2 linked regions of the Pontimicrobium sp. SW4 genome follow. The protein of the gene in region 1 interacts with the protein of each later gene in a pairwise test. Links are inferred from orthologs where the notes say so. Each region holds a gene or a part of one and is shown on either strand. Other genes may lie near its edges.

The links.
Region 2: the proteins of ABGB03_RS14435 (region 1) and def interact in binary tests that used the Escherichia coli proteins (3 or more experiments, as listed by UniProt). The link is inferred for Pontimicrobium sp. SW4 from one-to-one orthologs.

What each region holds. Positions count from the first base shown.
Region 1 is NZ_CP157199.1:3,143,548-3,158,639, forward strand. The notes cover bases 3,693-6,628. They hold ABGB03_RS14435 (aspartate-semialdehyde dehydrogenase), read right to left. Parts: upstream 5,688-6,628; coding sequence 4,698-5,687; downstream 3,693-4,697. Other genes in these bases: ABGB03_RS14430 (hypothetical protein), read right to left, coding at 3,693-4,570; mscL (large conductance mechanosensitive channel protein MscL), read right to left, coding at 5,806-6,207; alr (alanine racemase), read right to left, coding at 6,278-6,628. Outside these bases: ABGB03_RS14415 (3-oxoacyl-ACP synthase), read left to right, coding at 1-390; ABGB03_RS14420 (ABC transporter ATP-binding protein), read right to left, coding at 391-1,308; ABGB03_RS14425 (FG-GAP-like repeat-containing protein), read right to left, coding at 1,389-3,452; more of ABGB03_RS14430, read right to left, coding at 3,476-3,692; more of alr, read right to left, coding at 6,629-7,384; ABGB03_RS14450 (thymidine kinase), read right to left, coding at 7,377-8,024; ABGB03_RS14455 (hypothetical protein), read left to right, coding at 8,126-8,860; rsmI (16S rRNA (cytidine(1402)-2'-O)-methyltransferase), read left to right, coding at 8,861-9,532; ABGB03_RS14465 (uracil-DNA glycosylase family protein), read left to right, coding at 9,532-10,104; ABGB03_RS14470 (M28 family peptidase), read left to right, coding at 10,139-11,860; ABGB03_RS14475 (hypothetical protein), read right to left, coding at 11,886-12,074; ABGB03_RS14480 (slipin family protein), read right to left, coding at 12,282-13,382; ABGB03_RS14515 (hypothetical protein), read right to left, coding at 14,885-15,092.
Region 2 is NZ_CP157199.1:749,148-764,262, forward strand. Bases 7,267-10,225 are described here. They hold def (peptide deformylase), read left to right. Parts: upstream 7,267-8,430; coding sequence 8,431-9,021; downstream 9,022-10,225. Other genes in these bases: ABGB03_RS03530 (2,3,4,5-tetrahydropyridine-2,6-dicarboxylate N-succinyltransferase), read right to left, coding at 7,267-7,666; ruvX (Holliday junction resolvase RuvX), read left to right, coding at 7,934-8,344; ABGB03_RS03545 (DUF5606 domain-containing protein), read left to right, coding at 9,081-9,497; ABGB03_RS03550 (MATE family efflux transporter), read left to right, coding at 9,822-10,225. Outside these bases: ABGB03_RS03485 (HD domain-containing protein), read right to left, coding at 1-213; ABGB03_RS03490 (L-threonylcarbamoyladenylate synthase), read right to left, coding at 261-824; ABGB03_RS03495 (lipopolysaccharide kinase InaA family protein), read left to right, coding at 903-1,649; ABGB03_RS03500 (glycosyltransferase family 2 protein), read right to left, coding at 1,656-2,411; ABGB03_RS03505 (CDP-glycerol glycerophosphotransferase family protein), read right to left, coding at 2,421-3,470; ABGB03_RS03510 (phosphocholine cytidylyltransferase family protein), read right to left, coding at 3,479-4,159; ABGB03_RS03515 (Stealth CR1 domain-containing protein), read right to left, coding at 4,202-5,146; ABGB03_RS03520 (ATP-grasp fold amidoligase family protein), read right to left, coding at 5,182-6,096; ABGB03_RS03525 (hypothetical protein), read right to left, coding at 6,178-6,846; more of ABGB03_RS03530, read right to left, coding at 6,851-7,266; more of ABGB03_RS03550, read left to right, coding at 10,226-11,147; ABGB03_RS03555 (hypothetical protein), read left to right, coding at 11,151-11,378; ABGB03_RS03560 (phosphatase PAP2 family protein), read left to right, coding at 11,382-11,948; ABGB03_RS03565 (glycosyltransferase family 39 protein), read right to left, coding at 11,938-13,569; ABGB03_RS03570 (lipid-A-disaccharide synthase N-terminal domain-containing protein), read right to left, coding at 13,559-14,185; ABGB03_RS03575 (glycosyltransferase family 2 protein), read right to left, coding at 14,185-14,898; ABGB03_RS03580 (NAD-dependent epimerase/dehydratase family protein), read left to right, coding at 15,004-15,115. UniProt on the Escherichia coli protein: Removes the formyl group from the N-terminal Met of newly synthesized proteins. Requires at least a dipeptide for an efficient rate of reaction. N-terminal L-methionine is a prerequisite for activity but the enzyme has broad specificity at other positions.

The sequences.
Region 1 (15,092 bases):
ACAATTCAAAAAAGCATAGAAGAATTACAAAATGCACTTCAGTCGGAAACCAAAAGTAGCGCTGGAGACAAACATGAAACTGGAAGAGCCATGTTGCAGCTTGAGAGAGAAAAAGCTGGTCAACAATTAGCTGAAATAAATAAAACAAAAATGGTTTTATCGAAAGTAAGTCTTGATAAAAAATCTACTATTGTTACACTAGGTTCTTTAGTATATACCAACCAATTGAATTATTTCATTTCAATAAGTGCAGGAAATTTAGTAGTTGATCATGAATCTTTTTATGCGATTTCGGCTAATACACCTATTGGTAAATTGCTTATCGGTAAAACAGCAGGAGATAGTATTAATTTTAACAGAAATAGTATTGAAATTAAAAAAATAGAATAACTACCTATTAGTAATTTTAAGGGAAATCTCTTGATCTATTTTAAGCTCGTGAGAAGTTTCAAAAAAAATGGACTTATCATTCAATAATGCTTCAATTAAATAATAATCTCCATTATAATAATTATGTTTTACAGTAGCTTTTATTTTAGAATTATTGACAACTTCTAGTTGATGTGCATACAAAATACCATAAGGCTCTATGGTATTAAATTCACCAAAAAAAGAGGCAACTAAAGGCAAAGGAGGATTACTGTAAAGCTCTTTAGGTGTATCATTAGCAATAAGCTCTCCTTTATGAAGCACAATCATTTTATCGGAGAATGGTAATACATCATTCTTATCATGAGTGGCAACAATACATGTAATATTATTTTCTTTTAAGTGCTTGAATAGATTGCGTCGTAAAGATTGTTTTTTAAAATTATCTATATGACTAAAGGGCTCGTCTAATAAAATAATTTCTGGTTTTAAAGCAATAGCTCTTGCCAATGCTACACGCTGTTTTTGTCCACCACTTAAATATTGAACTTTTACATTTGCGAACTCTTTTAATTCTACAATATCAATAAGAGTGTTGATTCGTTCTTGTTTTTCTTCTGGATAAAAGTTTGACAAGAATTTTCCAATATTTTCTTTTACCGTTATGAAAGGCATTAAATCAAACTCTTGAGTGACATATTTCATAAAAGGGTAGCCAACAACTAAGTTGTGGCTAGGGCCTAAAATGGGCTCATCTTTCCAGTAGATGCTACCTTTACCTAAATCATATTCTCCATGTATCAGTTTTAACAACGTACTTTTACCAGAGCCACTTTCTCCAATAATTGATATGTTTTCACCTGGCAGCGCAGAGAAATTAATGTTTTTTACAACTATATTTTTATGATATCCAAAGGAAATGTTTTGAACCTGAAGCATTAAATGTATTTAGAGGTAAAAATAGTATAAAAAAAGCCATCTAACTTAGATGGCTTTAATATAAAAGTTCAATAAATATATTATTCTTTAATAAATTTTTGAGTATGAGACAATCCATCTTGCATGACTCTAAGGAAATAAGTTCCAGTGCTTAAAGATGACACATTAACAGTGTTATCTTTTCCAAACTTACTATTTAAAACACGCTTTCCTGAAATATCAAAAACGGTATAAATCGCATCGCTTAAGTTATATTTAGTACGAACATATAATGTGCTTTTCGCTGGGTTTGGAAACAACGTTAGATCTTCAGCGAAAGTCTCAGTTTGAGTACTTAGAGTAGATCCTTCAGCCAAAGTAATAGATTGATTTACGCTAACATTATTAATAATATCTACGGTATTAGAGGGCCAATATACTTTAACAGATGTAATATTAGTATCAGTACCGAGACCAAAATGCGTCGTTAAACTATTCATATATCTAAACCCTTCTCCACTTCTAACATCACGTATTTGAGTTCCAGAACTAGTAGTAATTTCTATTCGTGCTCCAATTCCAGCCTTGTTTAGACCATTTCCTACTAACTTTATTTTAAAGTAATTATTAAGGTTTCCATTGTTATAATATATTTTAGAACCACTTGTTACATCCATAAACCCATCATCATTTAAATCACCAATAGCACCTTGAGGTGGCATTCCTGAAGTATATGCAGTAAATGACATATTAGTAGAGTTGCCATCGTTTAGTAAAACATTTCCGTTAGAGAGAATATCTATAAACCCATCGTTATTAAAGTCCACAGGAGCATTATCAATACCTGTGTAAGTGAAGAATCCTAAATTTGTTGTTGCAGTAACATCAGTAAATGTACCATCACCATTATTACGCATCATTTTATGTGATGCTCCACTATAGCCACCAATAAAAACATCCATGTCACCATCATTATCATAATCTCCCCAAGCTCCAGACCAAGTTTGAATAGGATCAGCTAAATTTGCAGCTACAGCAACTTCGGTATAAGAGCCATTTCCGTTATTTCTAAATAATTGGTTTTTTCGTCTCTCTTCTCCACCACCACATTTTGCCAAAAACATATCAATATCGCCATCATTGTCGTAATCTACCCAAACAGAACCATAGTTGCCACCAGATGGATAAATACCTAAACCTTCAGGAACTCCATTTGCATCTGCACCTTGATAGAATTCTAAACCACTGGTTTCATTCATATAATAAATGTTTGGCGCTATATCGTGACAGATAAAAACATCTAAACGACCATCCTCATTAATATCCACAAAGTTTGTACGCTGTGTAAAAATGCCGCTTTTGGTTTCTACAATGGCATAATCGGTTCCACTATTAGTTGCTTTTATAATATTTACTCCAGAACCATTTCCCCAAACAAGATCATTGTATCCATCACCATTATAGTCACCAGCAGCTAAGCTCCATGAAGCACTATAGGGTGCCGAAACTGGGTAATCATGACCTGTAAATCCTCCGCCTGGTACTTGTTCTTGAATATTTATATCATAAACATTACTATCATTTACATTTTTAGCAACGATGGATACAATATCATCTAATCCATCATTGTTCATATCTACAGCACCCCTTAAAGTTCCTCCGCCAGATCTTACTTGCTCATTAAAACTAATAGCTAATACAGGCGCTTCAGTTAGTGTAAAATCAAAAGAAGAAGAATCATACCTGTTATCCCAAGCAATATAATATGTTGTGTTTGCCTGAACGGTAAATTTAACATTAGATAAACGAGCATAAACAGTATAGTTATCATAGTCATCATTACCAATTATACAATTTAAAGAGCCACAAGTTCCATCATATACCTGAACTTTAGTATCCTTTCCGTCATTTCCGGCAATATCTGAAGAAATTTCAACTTGATAATCGTTAGTTGGTGTATAAGCAAACCACTCACCATTACTAGCAATGCTACCAGGAGAACAACCTGGAACTGGTGCAGTACCATCAAAAGAGGTTATTGAGTAGGTTCCCGCGCTTGTTATATGAGTTGCGCTATCAGCTGTTGCACAAGTATTTGAACTACTTTGAGCCTTAATAGCAAAAGGCGCTATGCAAATGATTAAAAAGAGTAATTTTGTTTTCATAATGATTGGGATATTATAATATTTTATTGATTCGTGTTTTCTAATGAGTTAATCCATTGCTCTATAAGCTGAACACCTTCTTTATGTTGAAGGTTTCTTCCCATAATTGGCATTTTATATTCGTCTAAGGTTGATTTAAGCCTAAATAGCAAAGCTGATTCTTTTGGTTTTCCTGGAGCCACAATATGGGATAAGCCTTCTTCGAGTTCAAAATTGTGTTCAACGTCAACACCCATATTTACAAAATCGTAGGTGTCTTTAAAAGAAAATCTCATTGGCGCATATTCGCAGTAGCCTTTATCTGTATGGCAGTGTGCACAATTAATATCTAGGTATGACCTAACTCTTAAGTCTAAAGGTTGTGATATGTCTGCCCAATCAACTACCGAAACTATTTCAGAAGGAATATTTGAGGTGTTTAAATATCCAAATTCCGCCCATTTTTTTAATTGATTCTTAATCCCATCTTTAAAAAGAAGGTCTTCATTTATGTTCTGGGGTTTTGGACCAATAGGCAATATTTCATCATATTTGTTATGACAAGTGAAACACTCATTATATGATGGTATTTTATAGTTAACAGCTTTTGTTTCATTATTGTCTTCAATTTTAACATTAACAAAACTGCCTTCAGTTGTGTAAAATGCTTCAGATTGCTCATCATTCCACTTATAATTAACTAAAATCCATTCTCCTTCTTTTTTTATAATAAGGCGAGTTTCAATCATTTTTCTGTTCTTCTCTGGTAAGACATTTTCAAAATAATGACTGGTAATTAAAACGGCTCCATCAGGAAAATCTAATACACTATGGTCGTTAACATAATTTGCTTTAGAGCCTTTTGGCATCCAGACAAATGTTTGTGCTTTTGCATAGTCTATAAATAACCCACTTGTAATTTTGTACGGTAGAACACCATAAACAGGTTTTAAATCAGACATTTTACCTTCAAAAAAATTGTATTCTGAAAGTGTTGAATAAGGAACATTCTCTAAGTTTAGAGAAACGGGAGATGTGGGTGCAGGTTCAACTTGTACATAACTATCCTCTTCCGAACACGATGTACAAGAAAATACAAATAGCAAAAGCCCTATTAAACAGGAGTATTTTTTTGTCATTTATAGAAAATTTGGATAGCTAATTTAATTAAAAGGGAAAGCCGCTAGTAATTAATTAGTTATAATGCCAAAAATTCCATACAATATGTTGAAAGGCAGTTTTTTCCTATAAACAACAGGGCTTAAGCTAGAATAGTCTGTTTGCGTGTAAGTACTCTGCAATCTGAACAGCATTAGTAGCTGCTCCTTTGCGTAAATTATCTGAAACAATCCACATATTTAATGTATTAGGCTGTGTTTCGTCCCTTCTAATTCTGCCAACAAAAACATCATCTTTTCCATGTGCTAAAATTGGCATTGGATAGATATTTGCACTTGGATTATCTTGCACAATGACGCCTTCAGTTTTCGCTAATAATTCACGTACATCTTGCAAGTTAAAGTCGTTTTCAAATTGAACATTTACCGACTCAGAATGCCCTCCAGCTGTAGGAATTCTTACTGCAGTAGCAGTTACAGAAAAAGTTCTATCGTCTAATATTTTTTGTGGCTCTCTGGCTAGTTTCATTTCCTCTTTTGTATAACCATTTTCTAGAAAAACATCGCAATGTGGTAATGCATTTCTTCCAATTGGGTAAGGGTACGCCATTTCTCCATCAATACCGTTTATTTCATTTTCAAGTTGTTGTACTGCTTTCACACCTGTTCCAGAAACTGACTGATAGGTCGATACAACTACACGCTTCATTTTGTATTTTTTGTGCAATGGAGCTAAAGCGAGAACTAATTGAATGGTCGAACAGTTAGGATTTGCAATAATTTTATCTTGCTTTGTAAGAGCTTGAGCATTAATTTCAGGAACCACTAATTTCTTGTCTTGATCCATTCTAAAGGCAGAAGAATTATCAATAACCGTCGTTCCTGCCTCAGCAAATTTTGGAGCCCACTGTAAAGATGTATCTCCTCCAGCAGAAAATAAAGCGATATCTGGCTTCATGGAAATAGCATCACTAATACTAACAATTTTATAGGAAGTCCCTTTATACTCAATACTTTTTCCAATGCTTCTTTCTGAGGCTACAGGTATTAATTCCGATATAGGAAAATTACGTTCTTCAAGAACTTTTAACATAACATTGCCTACCATTCCGGTAGCGCCAACAATAGCTACTTTCATCTAATTTAAATTTTGAAAAGCAAAAGTAGTTATTTATTCATTTGATGCTTGAATAATCTCACAAAAAAAGCCCTTGTTTTTTAAAAACAAGGGCTTTTTAACAAGTAAAGATAATATGTTATTTCTTTAACAAATCACGTATCTCAGTTAATAAATCATTGTCAGATGGTCCAGCTGGAGGAGCAGGAGCAGGTTCTTCCTTTTTCTTCATTTTATTGATGCCTTTTATAACTAAGAACATTACAAAAGCAACAATAATAAAATCAATAAGATTTGTAAGAAACTCTCCCCACATTAAAGCGACTTCGCCAACAATATTTCCTGATTCGTCAGCAACACCTTCTTGGAGTATCATTTTTTGATCTTTAAAATCTGATTTGAATACTAATCCAATGAGCGGAGATACAATTCCGCCAGTGAATGAAGATACTATTTTGTTAAAAGCAGCACCCATTACAAAAGCAACAGCGATATCGACTAAGTTGCCTTTCATTGCAAATTCTTTAAATTCTTTAAGCATAATAGTTTAATGTTTTAGTTAATTAAGCTCTAAAATACGAAAAAAATTAAATGTTAAAATAATCTTAAAATTATTTTATAATTTTTCGTTTTACACGTCTTGAAATAGAGGTAATTAATTCATAAGATATGGTATTAGCAGATTCGGCTAAATTTTCGGCTGTATGTTGATTGTCAAATATGATTACTTCGTCACCTTCATTGCACCTAATATGTGTTACATCTACCATAATCATATCCATACAAACATTTCCAATAATATTCGCTTTTTCTTTATTGATAAACACAAATCCCTTACCGTTTCCAAAGTGCCTACCAATACCATCTGCATGACCAATTGGTATGGTTGCGGTTTTTTTAGAAGCACTGCTTTTAAAAGCCCTATTATAACCAACAGTTTCTCCCTTTTCTATATAATGTATTTGAGAAATCACCGATTTTAATGCAGCTATAGGTTTAAGGTTTTTGCTTTCTTTTTCAGAATTACCAAAACCATAAAGCCCAATACCACTTCTTACCATATCTAAATGCGCTTCGGGATAATTTAAAATACCGGAAGTATTACAAAGGTGAAGAAAGGGCATATAACTTAAAGAATCAACTAATTTTTTTGAAATGCTCTTAAAGCTAGATATTTGAGATTTAGTAAACTCTGTTTCTCCTAAATCTTCACTAGCAGCAAGATGAGAAAAAATAGACGCTATTTTAATTGAATGATTGTCTTTTAGCTGAGACAAAATATAATCAATATCATTTTCCCAAAAGCCAAGCCTATTTAAACCTGTATTAAACTTTATATGCACAGGGTAATTTGACTGATTTTCTTTCTCGGCACAATAGATAAAGCTTTTTAAAAGACGAGCGCTGTGTAAACTAGGCTCTAAACAGTAATCAATAATTGTTTTAAAATTTACAGGCTGTGGGTGCAATACCAAAATGGGTTTAGTTATACCTGCATCACGAAGTATAACACCTTCTGATGTATAAGCTACAGCAAAATAATCAACATTTAATCCTTGAAGATGAAGTGCAATTTCTTCAGCATCACTACCATAAGCAAATGCTTTTACTACTGCTAAAAATTTAGTGTTCTTTTGAAGTTTCGATTTAAGATATTCAAAATTATGCGTAAGCGCATTTAGGTTTATTTCAAGAACCGTTTCCTGAGCCTTAACCATTACCAGTTTTTAGTTTTGAAGAAACTTCTTCAGCATCATTCACATTCATGTTACGCACTTTGTCTCTTAACATGGCTTTATAAAATGCAGCTCTACTTAAAGGCTCGTATTCGTCAACTTCGCCTAATAAAACTAAATCGTCACTTTTTGCTTTTCTATAACTGTACTGTGCTAAGTTTCCAGTTCTTGTACAAACCGCATGAACTTTAGTAACATATTCGGCTGTAGCCATTAAACTAGGCATTGGCCCAAATGGATTTCCTTTAAAATCCATATCTAATCCAGCAACAATAACTCTTACACCTTTATTTGCCAAATCATTGCAAACTCTTACAATTTCATCATCAAAAAATTGAGCCTCATCAATGCCTACCACATCGCAACCATCAGCTAAAATAGGTATATTAGCAGCCGCAGGAACTGGTGTTGAACGTATTTCATTTGAGTCATGTGAAACAACCATTTCATCATCATATCTCACATCAACAGTAGGTTTAAAAATCTCAACTTTTTGTCTTGCAAATTGAGCGCGTTTAAGCCTGCGAATCAATTCTTCTGTTTTTCCAGAGAACATTGAGCCACAAATAACTTCAATCCAACCAAATTGTTCTTTATGATTTACTGTATTTTCGAGAAACATTTTGTAATTTTAACACTAAAATAATGCAAATATTCGTTTGTATAAAGGTGGCGTAAATTTATTAAAAATCAAAAACGAAAAGCGCATTAAATTTAAAAGTTATGAAGAAGAAACTAGAATCAGAGCTAATTAGTATAGCGCATAGAATTCTAAAATTAAAAGGGAAAGAAGATGTTTTAAAAATGCATGCTGAAGTTGAGGCATTGTATGAAAAATTATCTGTTTTAAAATTTGCTCAAGAAAATTTTGAAGATAATATACCAACCATTGGAAGTGACTCCTCTTTTTTTGGTATGCTAGATCAAGCGTTCAACAATAAAGTAAGCGATAATGTTGAAGTCGGTGATAGAATTTATGTAAATCTAGATGAAATAGAAGATGATGGTATTATGGAGCCTGCTATTGAAAAGATTAAAGATATTGTCGCTCAAATGCCTCAAGAAACGCAGGGAGTCGATGATTTTCTTAAATCGGTTATCCCTGTAGATGATGCCTTTGAAGAATTGACAGCAGGATTTAAAGATATGCCAGTTTTTGAGGCAGTAAGCCCTACAAAAACTCAAGCAAAAGAAGATACCAAAAAAACATTAAACGATGCTTTAAAAGGAAAAGCTTTGACTTTTGGATTAAACGATAAAATAGCTTTTATAAAGCATTTATTTGACGGTAATAGTGAAGATTTTGAACGCGTTGTGTCTCAAATTAATACATCTCAAAATTTTGAAGAGGTGAGTACGCTAATCCAAAATATTATTAAGCCAGATTATAACCATTGGGAGGGTAAGGAAGAGTTTGAACAACGTTTCATGGACATTATTCAAAGTAAGTTTGAGTAAATGAGCAAACTGTATATTGTTCCAACGCCTATAGGGAATTTACAAGATATAACTTTAAGAGCCATTGAGGTATTAAAAGAAGTTGATTTGATTTTAGCTGAAGACACAAGAACTTCTGGCAAACTATTAAAACATTTTGATATTAATACACCTTCGCAGTCTCACCACATGCATAATGAGCATAAAACGGTTGAGGCAATTATCCGAAAACTAAATTCTGGAATGACCATTGCTTTAATCAGTGATGCAGGGACGCCTGCTATTTCTGACCCTGGATTTTTACTCACAAGAGCGTGTATTGAAAATAATATTGAAGTAGACTGTTTACCAGGAGCAACAGCATTTGTACCTGCGTTAGTGAATTCAGGATTGCCAAACGATAAATTTGTGTTTGAAGGGTTTCTACCTGTAAAAAAAGGGCGTCAAACAAGGTTAAAACTACTCGCTGAAGAAACCAGAACCATGATTTTTTATGAATCTCCACATAAGCTTATTAAAACTTTGACTCATTTTTGTGAGTATTTTGGTGAAGACAGACAACTTTCTGTATCTAGAGAATTGACTAAACTCTATGAAGAAACCATTAGAGGAACAGCCAAAGAAGTATTAGAGCATTATACAAATAAGCCACCAAAAGGTGAAATTGTAATTGTTGTTGCTGGACTTAAATAATGCAAGAATTACTTCACAATATTAGCCAATGCACTATTTGTTCTAAGCATTTACAGCTTGGGCCACGACCAGTAGTGTCTGCACATCCTAATTCAAAAATCGTAATTATTGGTCAGGCACCAGGAACGAAAGTTCATAATTCTGGGATTCCTTGGGATGATGCTAGTGGAAAGCAACTACGACAATGGCTAGGTGTACCGGATGAAGATTTTTATGACGAAACAAAATTTGCCATAATTCCTATGGGGTTTTGTTACCCTGGAAAAGGAAAAACAGGTGATTTGCCACCAAGACCAGAATGCGCACCACAATGGCATGAATCATTATTTAATTTAATGCCAAACCTTAAACTCGTTATTTTAATTGGGATGTATGCTCAAAAGTATTATCTAAAAGATTCAGCTAAAAAGACACTTACCGAAACGGTTGCCAACTATTCAAAATATTTGCCTCAGCATTTTGTAATGCCTCATCCATCACCTAGAAATCGATTTTGGTTAACAAAAAACCCTTGGTTTGAAGCTGAGGTTGTTCCAACACTTAAAAATAAAGTTGCTAAAATTATCTCATAAAGTTGTAATATTATAGTCTAAACACTTCACGATTATGTCTAAAAAATTCATTTACCTATTAACAGCATTTACAATCATCTTTTTTTCATGCAAAAAGACCAACGAAATAACTATCCAAGAATACTTTGATATAGTAAATGAAGAGCTCACAGGAGATTTAGCCTATGAAACTACTGCATTTGTAGAAAAGTATTGGCGTGTTGTTGGGAATACAGGATTTAATAAAAGTGTTTACAGAATTGCCGAACAGCTTGAAAAAGACGGTTATGTTTTAGAAGAAAATGCTACTGAAGATGACTTTTTAACCTACCGAATTGAAACAAGGCCATTAAAAAGACCTACGTGGGAATCGGTTGATGCTACGGTAATCATCAATGGAGAGGAAAGTCCTCTACTTAGTCATGTAACAAACCGAAATATGATAGATCTAAATTCGTATAGCACAGCCGAAGAAGGCGATACAGCTGAGGTAGTTTATATAGAAGACATAAAAAAGCTAGGAGAAACAGATGTAAAAGGAAAAATTGTGTTTGCTGAAACTCATCCAGGGCGAATATTTAAAACTGCAGTTACCGAAGGAGGCGCAGTTGGTATCATTACCTATAATAACCCTGATTATCTACAACCAGAAAAAAACACAACATCTATCCAGTTTCGCTCAATTCCATTAGATTCTGTGAGCAAAGCATGGGGAATTGCCATGTCTTTTGAAGCTAAAGAGCGATTAAAAAATAGCTTATCGAATGGAAAAACCACGTTAAATGTAAAAGTTGAAACCAACATATACCCTTCGGAAGAATTAACAATTGTCGCAGATATTAAGGGTAGAGAATTGCCTAAAGAGCGTTTGGCTTTTAGTGCGCATGTTCAAGAACCAGGAGCTAACGACAATGCTTCAGGTGTTGGAGCTACATTGGAAATGGCTTCTGTTGCAGCTAAACTTTTTAAAGATGGAAGATTCTCACCAAAGAGAACATTAACCTTCCTTTGGGGAGACGAGATTGTGTCAACAAGACGTTATGTAGAAGAAGATAGTATTAGAGCTAAAGATATTAAATGGGGAATATCATTGGACATGGTTGGAGAAGATACTGAAAAAACTGGAGGTTCTTTTCTAATTGAAAAAATGCCAGATCCAAGTGCTATTTGGACACGAGGAAACGATAAACATACTGAATGGGGAGGACGACCATTAAAAGTTGAAGACATGACACCTCATTATTTAAACGATTTTGTAATTGAAAAATTTAAGGAACAAGGAAAGCGTGCTAACTGGATCGTGAATACCAATCCTTTTGAAGGCGGAAGCGACCATGTACCATTTTTACGAGGGAATATTCCAAGTGTGTTGTTTTGGCATTTCACCGACCAGTTTTACCACACAGATAATGACAGAATCGACAAGGTTTCTAAAACTACTTTAAAGAATGTTGCAACCGGTGCATTGGTCTCTGCAATTGAGTTGGTAAACTCAGATGAAACTACTGCAAAACGAGTTTTAGAAAGCATAGAAGCAGCAGCTATTAATCGTCTAGAAGAAGAACAAAAACAAAGTGAATTAGCTATTGAAAATGGTGATACTCTAGAAGAGCAAATCGAAATTATTAACACTTGGAAAGATTGGTATGTAAAAGCAGCAAGTACCACAAGTGATATGGTAAGTGATGAAAGCCAAATTAAATCTAACATTGAAGCAACTCAAAAAGCGATTAGCGATAAAGCGAAGATTGTTTTGGAAGTTTTGAGAACTAAATAAAGGAAGCTTCTTAAAACAAAATTATTCATCTTTTTTTGTTTTTAACTCTTTGCCAAAAAGAAGATTTCTTTTCATAATTTCCGATGGCATTTATTTTAGAATTGTCCATCTCTTTAAATTCTAAGATTCTTTTTCTTTTCTCTTTTTCTTTGATGTGTGTTCTAATTACTAAAGCAATTGAACTAATAACTCCTATTATTAAATATGTTTTCATAACTCACATGTATTAAACATAACAAATCTATTATATTAAGTGGTTTGGAACGATTATAAATGACAACATAAGTAGAAATCAAAACAAATCTATTGCATTAAGTAGTTCATAACGATTAAAAACTATTAAAGAGAAAACCTCACTATTTCTAGTAAGGTTTAAAATAAAAAATGCGCTAGTTTTATACTAGCGCATTTAAACACCCACTTATTTTCCAGAGAAAATCTCTTTCAATTGTGTTACAACACCTCCATTGCCAGAGATTGTGATTTCACCAATTTTCTCAGCGATTTTTTCAACATACTCCATTTCTTTTAGCTTGTACAGCATGTTATTCTCTTCCATCAACTTTGCCGTATTTAGCAAGCTACGTGTTGAAGCTGTTTCTTCACGTCTTGTAATAGTATTAGCCTGAGCTTTTTTTTGTGCGACTAAAACTTGATTCATAATCTCTTTCATATCTCCAGTTAAAATCACATCTCTAATACCACAGCTTAAAACATTAACACCTAATTTTGATGCACTTGCCTTAACATCTTCAAATACTGCTTCCGCAATATTTTCTTTACGCTCTAGCAATTCATCTAATGTGTAAGCACCAATGTAAGCACGTAATACTAATTGCATAGCAATGTATAACTGCTTTTCATAATCCTTGTTTTCTAGTAAAGCTTTTTCAATATCTGTTACTTTATACTGTGTGTAAAAGTTGATACGAATTGCAGCTTTATCTTTAGTTAACAATTCTTGACCAGCAATTTCTAATTGCAACTGACGTAAATCAGCTTTAGCAATTTTAATTGTAGTATCGTTTCTCCAGAATCTGTATGTACCTCCATCTAGAGTTTTTGTATACACATCATCAACTAAAAGCACAGCTTTTTCGTAAGCGGCGACCTCAAAAGTTCTGATGTATTTGCTCAATTCATAATTACTGAATAATGATTTGTCAATTTTTTCAGTAATATAAATTTTGCTCAAATCGGCACGCACAAATTCACGTTTAATCAAACCCTTCCAGTACACGTAACGTCCAGCTGTTAAAACGGTTTTGAAGTTTCTTTTTTCGTAAACTAAAACTAGCTCACTGTCTTTAACTTCAATAATGTCTAACATTGCTTCCAACATTTCGTCTTTTAGTAAGAGTTCTAAAGCTATTGGAGCCACAAAGGTATTTGCAAGGTCATACACCAACACACGCTCATTAAAACCAAGCCAGTGCTTTCCTTGAGTAATTACTCTTTTGTAATCACCTTTTTTGAATACCAATCCTACTTTTCCCGCATTAATTCTTACTCGTTTCATCATTTCTAAATTTTAAATTAAACAATCTAATTTGTCCACTATGGACGTGGCAAAACCTGTAACGGAAGGGTTGCCAACTTCAACTTGTAATGACTAGTTCATTATTAATTGAAGTATATTTTTCAAACTTTTTTCATCATTAAAATAGTAGAAAGCAAATCATCTTTCTGGTGCGGAAATACTCATATTAATAGTGTCTATAATTAGTGTTAAGTATTGTGACAACAATATGAATCGATATTCAGATTTATACAATTCTCTTAATACAAAGCAGTAAAAATGTCTGCTATTAAAAATCAGTATTTCAAGGCACTTTCAAGACTGCTTTTATTGAACACTAATGTTTTATTAAAGCCGACTTGCTATCCACTATTTCTGTCATTTTTTTATTGAGCAGTGTGACAAACTGCATTGGCCATCAGTTTTAAAAGATGATGAGCTTTTTCAACCTGCATTATGAGTGCAGTGCTCTAACCAGACTGAGCTACGAGATCTAACTTTAGTGACCTCGACAGGAATCGAACCTGTGCTTGTGGACACTTTACAGAATGTCAACTGTTCTCTAGAACCAAAATCTAGCGCGTCTTCCGTTCCGCCATATCCTATATAAGGACAGTGGGATTCGAACCCACACGAACTTGAGTTGATTTTTGGTAATCAACAAACCTTCAAGTCTAGTTGAACATAAGACGAAATACATCGCTGCATCGTATTATACAATAGTGCTATACCGAAACACCCAACAAGACCGCTTGATACTTTAGTGTGGAACAGATAGGATTCGAACCTATACTTCAAAGTCCGTAGCTTTGAGTGCTTTCCATTACACCATGAGTTTAATTGTACTCCACCCAAGATTCGAACTTGGACTTAACAGCGCTTAAAACTGTTGCCTCTTCCAATTGGGCTAGTAGAGTATTAGTACAGGAAGAGAGATTCGAACTCCCAGTTTCTCGATTCTAAGTCGAGTGCGTTTACCGTTTCGCCATTCCTGCATTTGTTGAGATATTAGGAATCGAACCTAAACCCCTCGCCTTATGAGAGCGATGCTCTACCTATTAAGCTATATCTCATTTTGTACTCTATAAGGGAATCGAACCCTTGTCTTCTGGGAGAAAACCAGATGCACTAACCACTATGCTAATAGAGCAGCTTTGTCTGAGAAGCAGGATTCGAACCTACAACCTTTCACTTCCAAAGCGAGTAAACAACCATCGTTATCTTCTCAGTTTTGCAGTACCGACGAGACTCCCTTCGACTGCGCTCAGGGTAAACTTCTCATCTCTTGAACTGCTTAGCAGTATCGACGAGATTCGAACTCGCAACTTCTCGGGAGACAACCGAGCGCTCTAGCCATTGAACTACGATACTGTTTGTGGGAACTGAAAGATTCGAACTTTCTTAGCATTTAAGCAACAGGTTTACAATCTGCACCAACTCTCCAACGTTGACGAGTTCCCATTAAATCGGCAAGACAAGATTGCCGATTTTTTCTCCTTTCGTTTTTATAATAAATTATTTAACCGATTTCGGAACCAGCTTGTCTCTGGTTTGTCTACAGTTTCAGTTTTTTTGTTTTCGGCCTCTCGATTTATTTTATTTAAAACTTTTCGCTTTTTATTAACTCGAGAAATCACTTCATCAACATAATTAATAAAGTCATTATTCATACCTAAAAGCTTTGCATCATTTAAGGCTTTGTCGGCCTTATCT
Region 2 (15,115 bases), 2.4 Mb from region 1 along the record:
AATTTTTGGAGTATTAGGAAGGTTTTTTGATACTTGTTTGGCTAGTTTAATACCGCTACCAATAGCAACAACGTCAATATCTTTATGAACTCCTCTATTTAAAATATAATCTCTAACAAAACCACCAATAACATAGCTTTCTAAATTCAACTCGTTAGCCGATTTTGAAATAACCTTAAAAATGGGATGCGCTAATGCTTGTTTGTAATTCATTCAATAAATCTGTATCAAAATGCTATTAAAGAAATAATAATTGATTTTTATTTTCTAATAACTTTAACTAGTCCATCACTACTCAATTTAATTATTGATGAGGCTTTGGTAGATTTTTTTTTGCGATCCAAATTTACAACATAGTCAACACCTTTTAAAATCTCTTGACTTATTTCTGAGTAAGATTTTGGTGAAGGTTCGTTGCTAATATTAGCTGAGGTAGAAACAATAGGCTTTTTGAACTTTTTTATAAGCTGATTACAAAAACTATGATTAACAATTCTTATGGCTAATGTATTGTCGTTTGCTACTATATTTTCAGCAATATGCAAGGGTTTGTCGTAAATTATGGTTGTAGGCTTATTAGCATATTTTAAAATATCGTAAGCCACCTCAGGTACTTCTTCAACATATTGATTTAGCATATTGAAATCACTAACTAAACAAATCATGGATTTAGATTCTTCACGTTGTTTAAGTCCATAAATACGTTTTATAGCGTTATAATTTGTAGCGTCACAACCAATACCCCAAATGGTGTCAGTCGGATATAATATAATGCCACCTTGCTTTAAAATTTGCAGTGCTTCATTTACTTCTTGATCAATCATGAACAAATATTTAAAAACTTAGATGGCAAAGTTAGCATTAGTTTTCTACTTTGTTTTAAAACTTTGTATTATTGCTATATGAATAAGGTATTTCATAAAATATATAAAGATTTAGAATCAGATATTGATCATTTCATTGAGTCTTTTGAAACTTCGGGTACATCAATAAAAGATAAAAGGAATAAATTAAAACTATTCAAGTTAAATAGTGTCGTTATTAATATTAAGGGGTTTAAAGTGCCTAATATTATTAATCGAATAGTTTACAAATTTTTTAGAAAGAGTAAAGCTCAACGATCATTTAATTATGCTAATAAACTTTTAAAATTGGAGATAGGAACACCACAGCCTATTGCGTATTATGAGTTTGCGAATAATGGACTTTTTTATAAAAGTTATTATGTGAGTGAACAAATTGAATACGATTTAACCTATCGGGAATTAATAAATGATTTTGATTACCCAGACTATGAAAACATTTTGAGGGACTTTACCAAGTTTACTTTTAAACTACATGAGAATAACATTCACTTTTTAGATCATTCACCAGGAAATACACTTATTAAAAAAGAGAATGGTACTTATAAGTTTTATTTGGTTGATTTAAACCGAATGAAGTTTGAGCCAATGTCATTTAATGAACGTATTAAGAATTTTGCAAGATTAACAGAGCATAAGGCTATGATTGAAATTATGAGTGATGAATACGCAAAATGTATGAATGCTGAATTTAATGAGGTTTTTAACAAAATGTGGAAGTATACGCAAGAGTTTAGACAAAGTATCCAAAGAAAAAAACGGTTAAAAAAGTTAGTTAAATTTTAAAAATAATTATTGTCTTCCTCTTCTTAATAGCCAAAGTTTTACATAGCGCATAAATACAACGTAGCCTTGTAAATAGCCAATGGTTAAGCCTACAAAACCATCTCTAAAACCACTCTGGATTATATAATGCTTAAAGAATCCCCAAAAAGGTTTTATAATAAAATGATAAGGTGTCAGTTTGCCTGTTTTTTTATCATAATCTTTTGCTTGAAGTGTTGCATAACGGTTTAGTTTTTCGATGTACTTATCAAAAGTAGTATAGGTATTATGATAGAACTTGTTTTTTAATTTAACTACTTTACCATTAACAATAAGTTTTGCATGGACTTGTTTGTCTTCATATGTGCATAAATCTCTTTTAAAAAGTCTAATTACGCCATCATTTCTCCATCCACTATATTTAACACGCTCGCCCATAAAATGATTATTTCTACCTATCCAATAGGCAGCAGCATCATTTTCAGGTTTGTTGAGTATTTCTTTTATTTCTTGTTCAAGCTCAGGAGTTACCCGCTCATCAGCATCAACTAGTAAAACCCACTCATGTTCAGCTTGAGGAATAGCCCAGTTTTTTTGAGAAGCTGAATATTTATACTCTCTTCTTATGACTCTAGTAGCTAAATCTAGAGCTTTTTCGTAAGTTCCATCGATACTAAAACTATCAACAACTAGTATTTCGTCAGCAAATTTTACAGAAGCAATTACATCTTCAATATTATGAATTTCGTTTCCTGTTGGGATAATTGCTGTAAGCTTACTCATTAATAATATTTAGTATTTGTTTTGTTTTCCGAAAATAGAATAAATTTTAAATCGTCTTAAAAATGATAATTTTCTCTTACTTGGAACACCATTAGTTTTTATGTAATTTTCTGTCGCTTCTACCATTCTAAGTGCTGAATTACCATCATTATATGGATGAAACTGCTGACAAATATAACTTCTAGATTTAGCATAAGGATCTTTAATAAGATTAATTTGTACTAATTTTTCTAGTTCATCGTATTCACTGGAATTTTCCCAATGAATTTCTTTAGATATATTATTAAAAGTAATGGCTGGCTTATCTAAAAGTAAAAACTCATAGATTACAGATGAAGTATCACTTATTAATATATCTGCCATTAATAAAAATTTGACAATGTTCTTTTCGGTTTGAAATATAACATTAGGAGTAGTATTAGCTAATTCTTGATAATTTTTTAACCATTGCTTATCCATTAAAGGATGAAACTTTAAGAAAATTAAATAGTTGGAATTGTTATCTGCAAGTTTTTTTATCTGTTCAATTAAAAAAGGAGCTGATGTTAATTTAGGAGAAAAAGTTGGTGCATAAAGTAAAACATATTTAGAAGTATGCTTTTTAATTAAATTATTTTTCTCATTATTATAAATAGTTTTATCTCTACCATAAATATCTAGTTTTGGCCAACCTGTTTCTATAACATCGAAGTTCTTGTATTTTGTTTTTAGACTATTAAAAGTATTTGTAAAATATGGTCCTTGTGTAAGGTATAAATCAAAATAGTGTCTTATTCTAAAATGACCTTTTTTTTCTCCAGCTAAACCATGAAATATTTGTGTTTTTAAACCTCTTAAGTAATGCGGTACTTGATTTCCAGGAATAAAAATGACATCACTTTTATAAACTTCTAAATCGTATATTTTATTAGTATGTTTGTCTTTTTTATAAGGAAAATCACTAAGTATTTTATCTGCTACATACCAAATGTAATCATAACCTTTATCTACAAGAACTTTTTTTATTGGTTCTAAAATTCCAAAGGAATAATTGTTTTGACAAAATAATATAAACTTCATTTTATATACTAAAGCATGTTATTTGCATTTTCTAAATCTTCAGCAAAATCTATTTCCATACAATTATACATTGAAATGTTTACAGCTTTTATTTTTAGATTGTCTTTCTCTATTGCAAGTTCTAAGCCTCTTTCAAAATAATCATTAGCATCACATTCTTCTAATCTTTCGATAAACTTAATAATGTCGTTAGAGGAGATGTAATTAATCCCTACTGCCTCACCAAGACCATTTTTGACAATTTTTGAAAGCTCTTTAATGTAACCATCTTTAAGTGTGTATTTCACTTCTTCTTCAGCTACTTTACTTGTATTTACAGCAACAAACGAGATATTTTTTTTAATGTATGGATCTAGAACATTAAAAACTTGTTCGTCAAAAACTACATCACCATTAAACCATAGGACAGATTCATTTCGATGTTTTTTTAAAGCTTGTAATAAGCTTTTTGAAGTATTTGTTCTGTCAAAAAAAGGATTATATACATAAGTTAATTCGGGAAAACGTTCCATAATTAAGTCTTTTTTAAAGCCAACTACTACATTGATATCGTCAATATTGTACTTTAAAGAAATATTTTCTGTTTGCATTTTCATAATGCTCTTGCCATTTTTTAAAGGTGTTAGCGGTTTTGGAAATGGGTTTCCAAGCCTTGATCCAATTCCAGCTGCAAGAATTATTATTTTCATAAATGAAGTTTTTTTTAATATTAATTAAATAAAAAAGAGCTTTTATGTTATACGCTTTTCTAACCATTGTAATATATAGTTTAAAATGGTTGGCGGACAAAGATCTAAACTTTGTAAACCTAGAAACAACTTTCGGTTATATTTTTTGTTTAATTTAAATTTATACCAAAATAAAGGCTTTTTATAAGATCTTAAATAAATTAATTGCAAATCGTTTTTTAAAACGCATGTTTTATTCTTTATTTCTATATGATTTGCTAAACCTTGGGGTGTAAATTGGCTTTCACTTCTAAACTTATGTTTTATATTTTCTATAAAAACTTTTGGATTAGCTTTAAAATAACTTTCAAAAGTTGATTTTCTAAGTGGATGTGGTGTATGTCTAAAGTTGTAATACTTTTTAAAACCAATAAGTTGTGCTGCTTTTTGTTGTGCAGATTTATGACCAACTTTTATTTTTTTGAATTTTTTGTAGAATATGTCTTTATGAAATTTTAACCATTTTCCTCTTAATATTGGGTACCCATCCTTAAAGAAGTCGCTAGGTTTTGTGTTATTAATTAAGAAGAAATCATCGTTAAAATAAATAAAATGTTCCGCTAAATTGGGTATTCTGTGCATGCACGTTTCTATTGGCCTGCAATTAAAAGTTGGTAAATATTCATTATAACCTTTAAAGATGATACTGTGATCAATTATGGATACTTTTTTATAATGATTCTCAATGCTTTCTGAAGTCAAAAAAATTGGTGATTGATTATCAGTAATAATAAATATATTTCTAATAAAAGGCGCGAATTTTAAAATAGAATCAATAGTAAACTTTATTTCATTTACTTGATCAAATCTAGTTCTAAACTTCTTTGAATTAATTTTTTCTTTGTCTTTAATATAAGGTAGTATTTTTTCTTTATGCTTTTCATCATTTCCATCAACCCATAGAATTACTGCGTCTATTGGGTGGTTTTTAATTTTGTCTTTTATCATAATTTACATCAAATGGAAAACGGAATATTAAAGAATTAGATTATTTTGGTAATAACCTTTTGCCCTTCTTTGAGTTTTGGAAGTGTAAAATAATCACCAATAATGGTATTATATTTATCAGGATAAAAATCCTTTCTTCCATCCGAAGGATAAAAAGTCATTTCTCCAAAGATAGCTTTTCCGTTAATAGAGTAAAAATCAACACGTACAAAAGGGAAATTGGTAGCTAAGATTTCGGAAAGTTTTATCATCTCTTCAAGATTAATGGGCTTTTCGATACCAGCAGAGATACTTTTATAAGATTTGCTTTTACCAAATGGCAGTAAATTAAAATTCAAATCAAAACACCCTTGTTTGTGATCGTCTTCTCTATCTATATGTACATCTATAAATTTTGCAACGCCATCAAAACAATAAAATTTATAATCAGTAAGTGCACTTTTGCCACTCTCTATTAAAATTTTTTCAGCAATTAACCTTGGTTGTACACTTTTATAAGCCCACTCTTGTCCAGCACGATAGTATTGATTTTTGCCTAACCATTTTTTGAATAAGCGAGTGGCTTTACCTTTATTAAGTTTATTTTTATCTTTTACTATTAGATTATGGCCACTTGTATGAGTTGCTTTTATTACGAACTGATTTGGTAATTCATTAAATGGAACGTCTTTAGCTTTTTTATAAACACCATAAATTTCGTTAAGATATTTACTGCCAATTTTTTCTTTAACATACTCTCTAACTGCATATTTATCTACTAGTTGATTAAGAACCTTTGGATGATAAAAAACTTTATACCATTGAATTTTTTCATTAAACTCTCGTGGGTTCTCTAGGTTTAATTTTTTACCAGTATAATATTCAAAAAGATAATGTGCATAAATTTTTGGAGGTAAAAATCGCATTTTTCGCAACATTCTTAAACTGAATTTACGTATACTTTTTAGCATTATTTAAATAGTTTGAGCAAATATAAAATAAAATTTATAGCTATTTTTAAGAGCTATTTGATTCGTAATAAAGGTGAATAGTCACTTTAATAGATAACCAAATCCATCTCTTACATATTGTTTACAAGGTGCACATTTGCCACAAGGTTTTTCGTTAGATTTATGACAAAACCAAGTTAGTTCCATTAAATCAGCAAAGTTGTTTTCTTCAGCTATAGTTTTCATTTCAGGTTTCGAAATAGTAACCAAAGGAAATGTCATGTTTGAAAAGAGATACTTTCTTGAAAAACCTATCTTCTTAGTGTTCAACCTCCAATTTGATCCTATTTTTTCATCCTTAAATTCAATAAGTTGGTCAAAAAGAAAAAACTTATCTAAGTCTTCATTGTGCAACGATAGCTCTAAATCTTTATATTCATATTTTTTTGCTATACAAGCTAACCAGTAGTATTGTTTACCTAAATTCACTTTATATCTAAGAAACTTATGTATTACTTTTAATGATAAGTTAGAAGGAATATCTTGCCTTTTAATAATCTTTAGCGGAAGTATTTGACCTTTTGAATGTTTAAATTTTAAATCTATTCTGCTGGAAATATTCTCTATTGCTTCCAGTTCCTTGCTCGAAGATATCCTATTATGATCAATTACATAAATTGGTTGAATTGTTGCTCCTAGACGATACAATTGAATAACCCTAAATGTAGAATCCCAACCTCCAGTCCATAGGACGTTATTTGTTTTTGCCATTTAATTAAACGGCTACATTATGAGTTCGCAAAGCATCATTAAGAGAGGTTTTTTTATTGGTACTTTCTTTACGCTTACCAATAATTAATGCACAAGGTACATTATAATCACCAGCTGGAAATTTTTTAGTGTAACTACCAGGAATCACCACAGAACGAGCTGGTACACGACCTTTTAGTTCTAGAGGTTTATCTCCAGTAACATCAATAATTTTTGTTGAACCTGTAAGCACAACATTTGCACCTAAAACAGCTTCCTTTTCTACATGGACACCTTCTACTACAACACAGCGTGATCCAATAAACGCATTATCTTCAATAATTACTGGAGCTGCTTGCAATGGTTCTAATACACCACCAATACCAACACCGCCAGATAAATGCACGTTTTTTCCAATTTGTGCACAACTACCAACAGTTGCCCAAGTATCAACCATAGTGCCTTCATCAACGTATGCACCTATATTTACATAACTAGGCATAAGTATAGTTCCAGCCGAAATATAAGCTCCATGTCTAACGACAGCATGTGGAACCACACGTATTCCTTTTTTGGCATAGCCAGTTTTTAAAGGGATTTTGTCATGAAATTCTAATGGACCAACTTCAATAGTTTTCATTTTTTGGATTGGAAAATATAAAACTACTGCTTTTTTAACCCACTCGTTTACTTGCCATCCATTACTAATTGGTTCAGCTACACGTAATTCTCCTGAATCTAATAAATGAATCACTTCTCTAATTGTAGTAATAGTCTTTTCTTGGTTTAAAAGCTCTCGATTCTCCCAAGCTGCTTCAATAATCGTTCTAATTTTCTCCATTTAGTATAAATTTCGATACAAATATAAAAGTATATATCTATTAAGAGTAATTTGAATTGATATTGAACATAAAAATGTGACTTTGTTAAATAAACTGTGTCTTATTAACAGTATAGCTAAAAAGCATTAACCTTAAACTAATTAATTGCTTACTTTATTTTGGTTAATATTCTAAATTTTTTGTCAATTGAAGATTTAGAAAGCCCTGAATATTTTAAAACTCCCTAATTAGGGAGTTTTTTATTTACCTTTGCATGACAAATTATTATGGGAAGAATTTTAGCATTAGATTTTGGAAAAAAACGTACCGGAATAGCCATCACAGATGAATTACAAATTATTGCTTCTGGCTTAAAAACTATTGAAACAGTAGAGTTAATGTCTTTTTTAAAAGAGTATGTTTTAAATGAAATGATAGAATTGTTTTTGGTTGGAGAACCTAAACAAATGGATTATTCTGAATCTGAAAGTGAAGTTATTATCAAGCCATTTATTAAAAAGTTAGAAAAAGAGTTTCCTAATATTCCAATAATAAGAGTAGATGAACGCTTTACATCTAAAATGGCGTTTCAAACTATGATAGATAGCGGATTAAAAAAAGGCAAACGGAGAAATAAAGCTTTGGTTGATGAAATTAGTGCTACTATAATTTTGCAAAGTTATTTATATAATAAATAGTTATATCTACTCATTCCTTTTTAAAGGAGTTTTTATTTAAAAACCGATAAGTATTGTATTTTTGCAAAACTTTATAAAATGTAAAAATGATTTTACCGATTATTGCTTATGGCGACCCTGTATTAAGAAAAAAGGCAAAAGTTGTTTCTCTAGATTATCCAAATCTTGAAGCGCTTATTGCGAATATGTACGAAACAATGTATAATGCTTTTGGTGTTGGACTAGCTGCTCCTCAAGTAGGATTATCTATTCGTATTTTTTTGGTAGATGCGTCTCCTTTTGCTGAAGATGAAGAACTTAATGAAGAAGAGCGTACACAACTAAAAAATTTTAAGCAAACATTTATTAATGCAAAAATCTTAGAAGAAGAGGGTGATGAGTGGGCGTTTAATGAAGGGTGTTTAAGTATACCAAATGTTAGAGAAGATGTTTTTAGAAAGCCTAAAGTTAAAATTCAATTTCAGGATGAAAATTTCGAAACTCATATAAAAGAATTTAATGGAATTTTAGCAAGAGTCATTCAGCATGAATACGATCATATAGAAGGCATTCTATTTACCGATAAAATTTCAACTTTAAAAAAACGACTCATAAAAGGGAAGCTTTCAAATATATCAAAAGGCAAAACAAACGTTGATTATAAAATGCGTTTCCCAGACTTGAAAAAAAAGCGATAATATTTTAATAAATATTTAAAACGAATGATATATTTGTCGCGTTTAAAAAATAATACACTATGAGCTTAGAAAAGATTTTATCAATTGCACAAAAACCAGGACTCTTTAAGTTAGTAACACAAACTAGAGGAGGTTTTATTGCGGAGTCTTTAATAGATGGCAAAAGAGTATCTGCTAACCTTAGAAGTAATGTAAGTTTATTAAGCGAGATTGCTGTATATACCTTAACTGAAGAAGTGCCTTTAAGAAAGGTGTTTAAAAAGATTAAAGAAAAGGAAAATGGTGCAGAAACAAGTGTAACTCATAAAGACAGTAAAGATGCTTTAGAAGAATATTTCTTTGAAGTATTGCCAGATTATGATGAAGATAGAGTATATGTAAGTGATATTAAAAAAATCATCAAGTGGTATAATTTATTGCAAAAAAATGATTTATTAAATAATCTAGAGGAAGAAACCTCAGACGAAGAAGAATAAAAAAAGGGAAATGTACATTTCCCTTTTTTGTTGAAACCTTTTAACGTAAGTATTAAAAATCCCTCTAAAATATATAGCTAAAAGTTTCTACTATTCATATTTTATAATAAGTAATAGCAAATAGCAGCGTAAATTTAATGGAATTTAACTATTAACCGAAAAAATATTTCATTTTTTTTATTAACAATTTCTCTATTTAATACTTTTACTCTCAATTAGATAATCCAAATTCAAAGGCTACCTTTACACTTCTTAAAAAACTACTAAGTGCTTTCAATTTATACTAAAGAGTTTAAATACAATTTAAAACTAGCAACTCCAGTAATGCTAGGTATGCTAGGGCATACCTTTGTAAGTTTGGTTGATAATATAATGGTAGGTCAATTAGGATCTGCTGAACTTGCAGCAGTATCACTTGGTAATAGTTTTATATTTATAGCCATGTCTTTGGGTATAGGGTTTTCAACAGCCATTACACCTTTAATAGCTGAAGCAGATTCAGAAAAAAACTTCAAAAAAGGAAAGTCATCTTTTAAGCATGGTTTGTTTTTATGTACAGTTTTAAGTTTAGCGCTTTTTGTGTTAATTCTACTAGCAAAACCTTTAATGTATTTAATGAAACAACCTGAAGAAGTGGTTGTTCTGGCTATGCCTTATCTGGATTTAGTAGCTTTTTCGCTCATTCCTTTAATTATTTTTCAAGGATTTAAGCAGTTCAGTGATGGTTTGTCGTTAACAAAATACCCAATGTATGCAACCATTTTAGCGAATGTTATAAATGTAGCTCTAAATTATGTATTGATTTTTGGAAAGCTTGGATTTTCGCAAATGGGAATAGTTGGTGCGGCAATAGGCACATTAGCTTCAAGAGTTATTATGCTTTTTTTCTTATGGTATTTACTTAAAAACAAAGAAAAATCTAAAGCATATGTTACCAACATAAAGTTTTTTGTGTTGAACAATAGCATGATTAAAAAAATTCTAAACCTAGGATTCCCAAGTGCAATGCAAATGTTTTTTGAAGTTGCCATTTTTACAGGAGCTATCTGGTTAAGTGGGTTACTAGGAAAAAATCCGCAAGCAGCTAACCAAATTGCACTTAATTTATCATCTATGACTTTTATGGTGGCTATGGGGTTAAGTGTGGCAGCAATGGTGAGAGTAGGAAATCAAAAAGGATTAAAGGATTTTAAAGAACTTAGAAGAATTGCATTTTCTATATTTTTATTAGGACTAGGATTAGCTTTTATTTTTGCAATTTTATTCTTGTTATTTCATAAAATGTTACCAACAATATATGTAGATTTAAATGATGCTACTAACTTTATTGATAATACAGAGGTAGTATCTATTGCTGCAAAGCTATTAATTGCAGCAGCAGTTTTTCAATTGAGCGATAGTGTGCAAGTAACTGTTTTGGGTGCACTTAGAGGATTGCAAGATGTTAAAATACCTACCATCATTACTTTTATTTCTTATTGGATGATAGGATTTCCAATTAGTTATTTTTTAGGTAAGGAAGATGCCTACGGTAGTTTTGGTATTTGGTTAGGGTTATTGGTAGGCTTAACTTCAGCTGCAATTTTATTGTATCTTAGGTTTAATTATCTAACAAAACGTTTAATTTCGCAAGAAGAAAACAATATGTAATATATGGAACTTCCTAAATTTATTCTTGGAGATAACACCGATTTGCCAAACGCTATTTTTGTAATTCATACTGAATTCCCAAGATTTATTATCAATCTTGAAAATGACGAAGTAGAGTGGTTTGAAGATTTCGATCAACATGATGAAAAAGAATTGTTGAGCGAAACAGAAAACTTGATTGAAGAAGCGTCTCAATTTTACGATAGAGAAGTAAGCAGATATGATGAGTAAAAGATGTTAGACTTAATATTACAATACGATACCGAACTTTTTTTATTTCTAAATAATCTAGGAAACACAACTTGGGATGGATTTTGGCTAGTAGTAACTAATAAGCTTACATTTATTCCTCTATATGCTGTGCTGTTATATTTAATTTATAAGCATTTAGGATGGAAAACCTCATTATTATTGGTTTTGGTTATAGCTGGAATGATTACGTTTACTGATCAGATTACTAATTTATTTAAAGATAGTTTTCAGCGCCCAAGACCATGTAGAGTAAATGACTTAGAAGGGTTAATACGCTATGTAGCTCCAAGGTGTGGTAAATATGGTTTCTTTTCTGGTCATTCATCTAACTCAATGGCAGCAGCAGTTTTTGCAGGGTTATTGTTGAGACCATATTATAAGAAGTTGATTTTTATACTCCTTTTTTGGAGTGCAGTTGTTGCATATAGTAGAATTTACGTAGGTGTTCATTATCCGTTAGATATTATTTGCGGACTCGCTTTTGGAGCTTTTGCAGGTTTTATATTTTATAAACTACAAATCTACCTTAGAAAGCGTTTTATTTCTTAGTAAAGATATAGAGCTTGCTTACCAATCTTTTTTTGTAACCTCTTTCTCCATTCGCTTTTCTATTAAGATTGAATACTTCTTTTGGTTGAATAATAAAGGTTTCTTCCAAGAATTGTAATTGGTGTTTTTCTAATTTTTTAGATAAAATCGCAAACTTGGATTCTGATGGAAAGTTATACGTTGAATCGGTATGTATTTGTGGGATTTTTGTTCCAAATTGCCAAATCATTTCTGGTGCAACTCCGTTAAGCGAGTAGATAGATAAGTTTTCCTTCTCTAATTGCGATTTTAAGCTTGATATTGAATTGTAACTTGCTGTTCCTTGAATTTTTGACAACGGTAAAACTGAAACCAATACAGCGACCATAAAGGCAATACTTAAATAAAAAACCTGTTTCATTTGTTTTCTTTTTAAGTTTAAAATTATTAGTATGCCAATAGTTAGTAAAACCACTGAAGCTAACAAAAACCATAACAAAATAGTTCCAGTTAAAAATGTACCAATAGCAAATCCAACTAATGGGAACAATATACCTATACAAGCAATGAGTCCAAAGTTAAAATAGACAGGAATTGTTTCTTTTTTATCCTTGATATCTTTAAATTTCCTAATTAAATATTCAATATAAAAACCTGTATTAATAGCCATTGGAATTAAAACTGGCATTAAATATCTCGACTTCTTTTCAGGAATTATAGATAGTAAGATAACTGCAAAAATGGTCCAGTAAAAGCTAAACCTATAAGCTTTTAAATTGCTCACTCTAGATTTCATATAAGGGTATAGTAAAGCAATAAACGCAGGAATTGTCCACAAGCCACTTTGTGTAAAGAAGCTCCAATAGTAATAAAATGGACGTACGTTATAACTTCCCCAATTTCCTGTTTCTTTAGAGGTAATTTCATTAAAAGTTATTGGGTCTTCCAATCGCACATATAAATACCACCAACCACCAATAATTAGTGCTATGATAATAAAGGAGAAAATAGAAAATGTCTTTGCTCTTAAATTTTTGAATTTATAGCTGAATCCATAGGCTAATAAAAAAGGTAGTAATAAGGCATACAATGAAATTGGACCTTTACATAAAATGGACAATCCAAAAAATAGACCAGCTATTAAAGTGTGTTTCCAATAATTTGTCTTTTTTTCGAATAGTTGAAACAAATGTAAAATTGAAACAAGCATAAATCCGTGGGTAAAAATATCCCATGGAGCTTCAATAATTATTCCTATAACGTAAAATGAGGTAATAGTTATAAAAGCATTTATTAATGCATGTGTTTTGTTGTTTAATAGTTTTAAGCTTAGTAGATAAGATGCAATTCCTGTAACTGCTACCATCAGTATTCCAGGGAGTCTTAAAGCAAATATATTTTTTATTCCAAAAAGTAAACCAGATAAAGCAGCTAGCCAACTTGGTAATGGTGGTTTTTGGTAGCGCGGTTTACCATTCATAGTGGTTAACAACCAGTTCCCATCATCAATCATTTCTCTAGCTGTAATAAAATTGCGAGCCTCCATTATAGTTACATCAATTACATCGATATTAATGCAAAGCATTAATAACACAATTACAATAATTGACATAATTGGATGTTGCTCAATTTTATTCAGCATCTTGTTTGTGTAAAATAACTAAGTTTCTAATATATATGATAGAGCCTAATAAATGACCAATAAATAACACAGGGTCTTCCCTAATAATAGCATAGGTTAAAATTAAAACAGAGCCTACTAAGCTTAACAGCCAAAACCCTAAAGGTAGCGAAGACGATTTTTTATATTCGGAATATAACCATTGATATACAAAACGTAATGTGAAAATCACTTGCGAAATAATTCCAAGCCATAGTAACCATAATGGAATAGCTTCATTTCTAAATAGCACATCTCTATCAATCACATTATTATTAAAATAATAAATTGCTATAAGAATAGGAAAACTATACAAAAACCATCTTATAGCCCAATGAAATTTTTGCCATTCATTTTGTAATTGAAGGTTTCGTATATAAATAAAATAGGTTAGAGTTTGACCTAACATGATTGCAAAATCATCTCTTAAATAACCATAAATAAATAATAGGAATGAAGCAATTAAACTCAATGTCCAAAACAGTGTTGGCGTAATTACTTTACGTTGTTTTTCCGAAGTAATCCACTGCACTACTAATCTAGAAGAAAATAAGATTTGGGCAATAAATCCAATAGTATATATTAGCCAATCACTCATTAACCTTTTTTGCTAACATCATAGTTAATGTACTTTCGTTTCATCCATAAATAAGCAAAACAATCGCTTAAAGGTCCTAACAATCTGTTCCATAAACCAAATTTTGCTTCTCCAGCAATACGCGGAAAATGCTGCACAGGAATTTGAATGATTTTTCCATTTTGCAACAAAATCATTGCGGGCAAAAAACGATGTAAACCTTTAAACATAGGGATACGTTTTGCATACGCTGTTTTAATCACTTTTAAAGGACATCCAGTGTCATCCATCCCGTCATGTGTAAAAGCGCGTCTGATACCATTGGCAATTTTAGACGACATGTTTTTCACGAAAGAGTCTTTTCGATTTGCTCTAACGCCTGTTACTAAATCGTATTCACCAATCTGTTCAAGTAATAAATTAAAATCCTCTGGAGCTGTTTGTAAATCGGAATCTATATAACCAACTAATTCGGTCTCAGTATAATCAAAACCTGCTTTAATAGCTGCACTTAAGCCTCTATTTTCTTTAAAACTTATATAGTTGAAATTAGGATTTCTATTGCAAATATTTTCTATAAGTTCTTGGCTCCTATCCTTAGAACCATCATTAACAAACAAAATACAGGTAGGAACAGAGGCTTTCTTAGAGTATTCCAGTAGTTCACTTTCTACGCGTTCCAGATTATCTTCTTCATTATAAACAGGAACAACGATAGTAAATTGGTAATCCATTCAAATTAGTTTTGTGCTACAAAAGTATTCTTTTTTAGAATAAATATCTTGCTTGATGATTTAAATATAAAAAGATAGTAAATTGCGTCATCAAAAATGTATTTAATGAAAATTCTTGTTACTGGTGCTGTTGGTTTTATTGGTTCTCATACTGCAGAAAGGTTAAGCGAATTAGGGCACGACGTAGTTGGTGTGGATAATTTTAGCGATTATTATG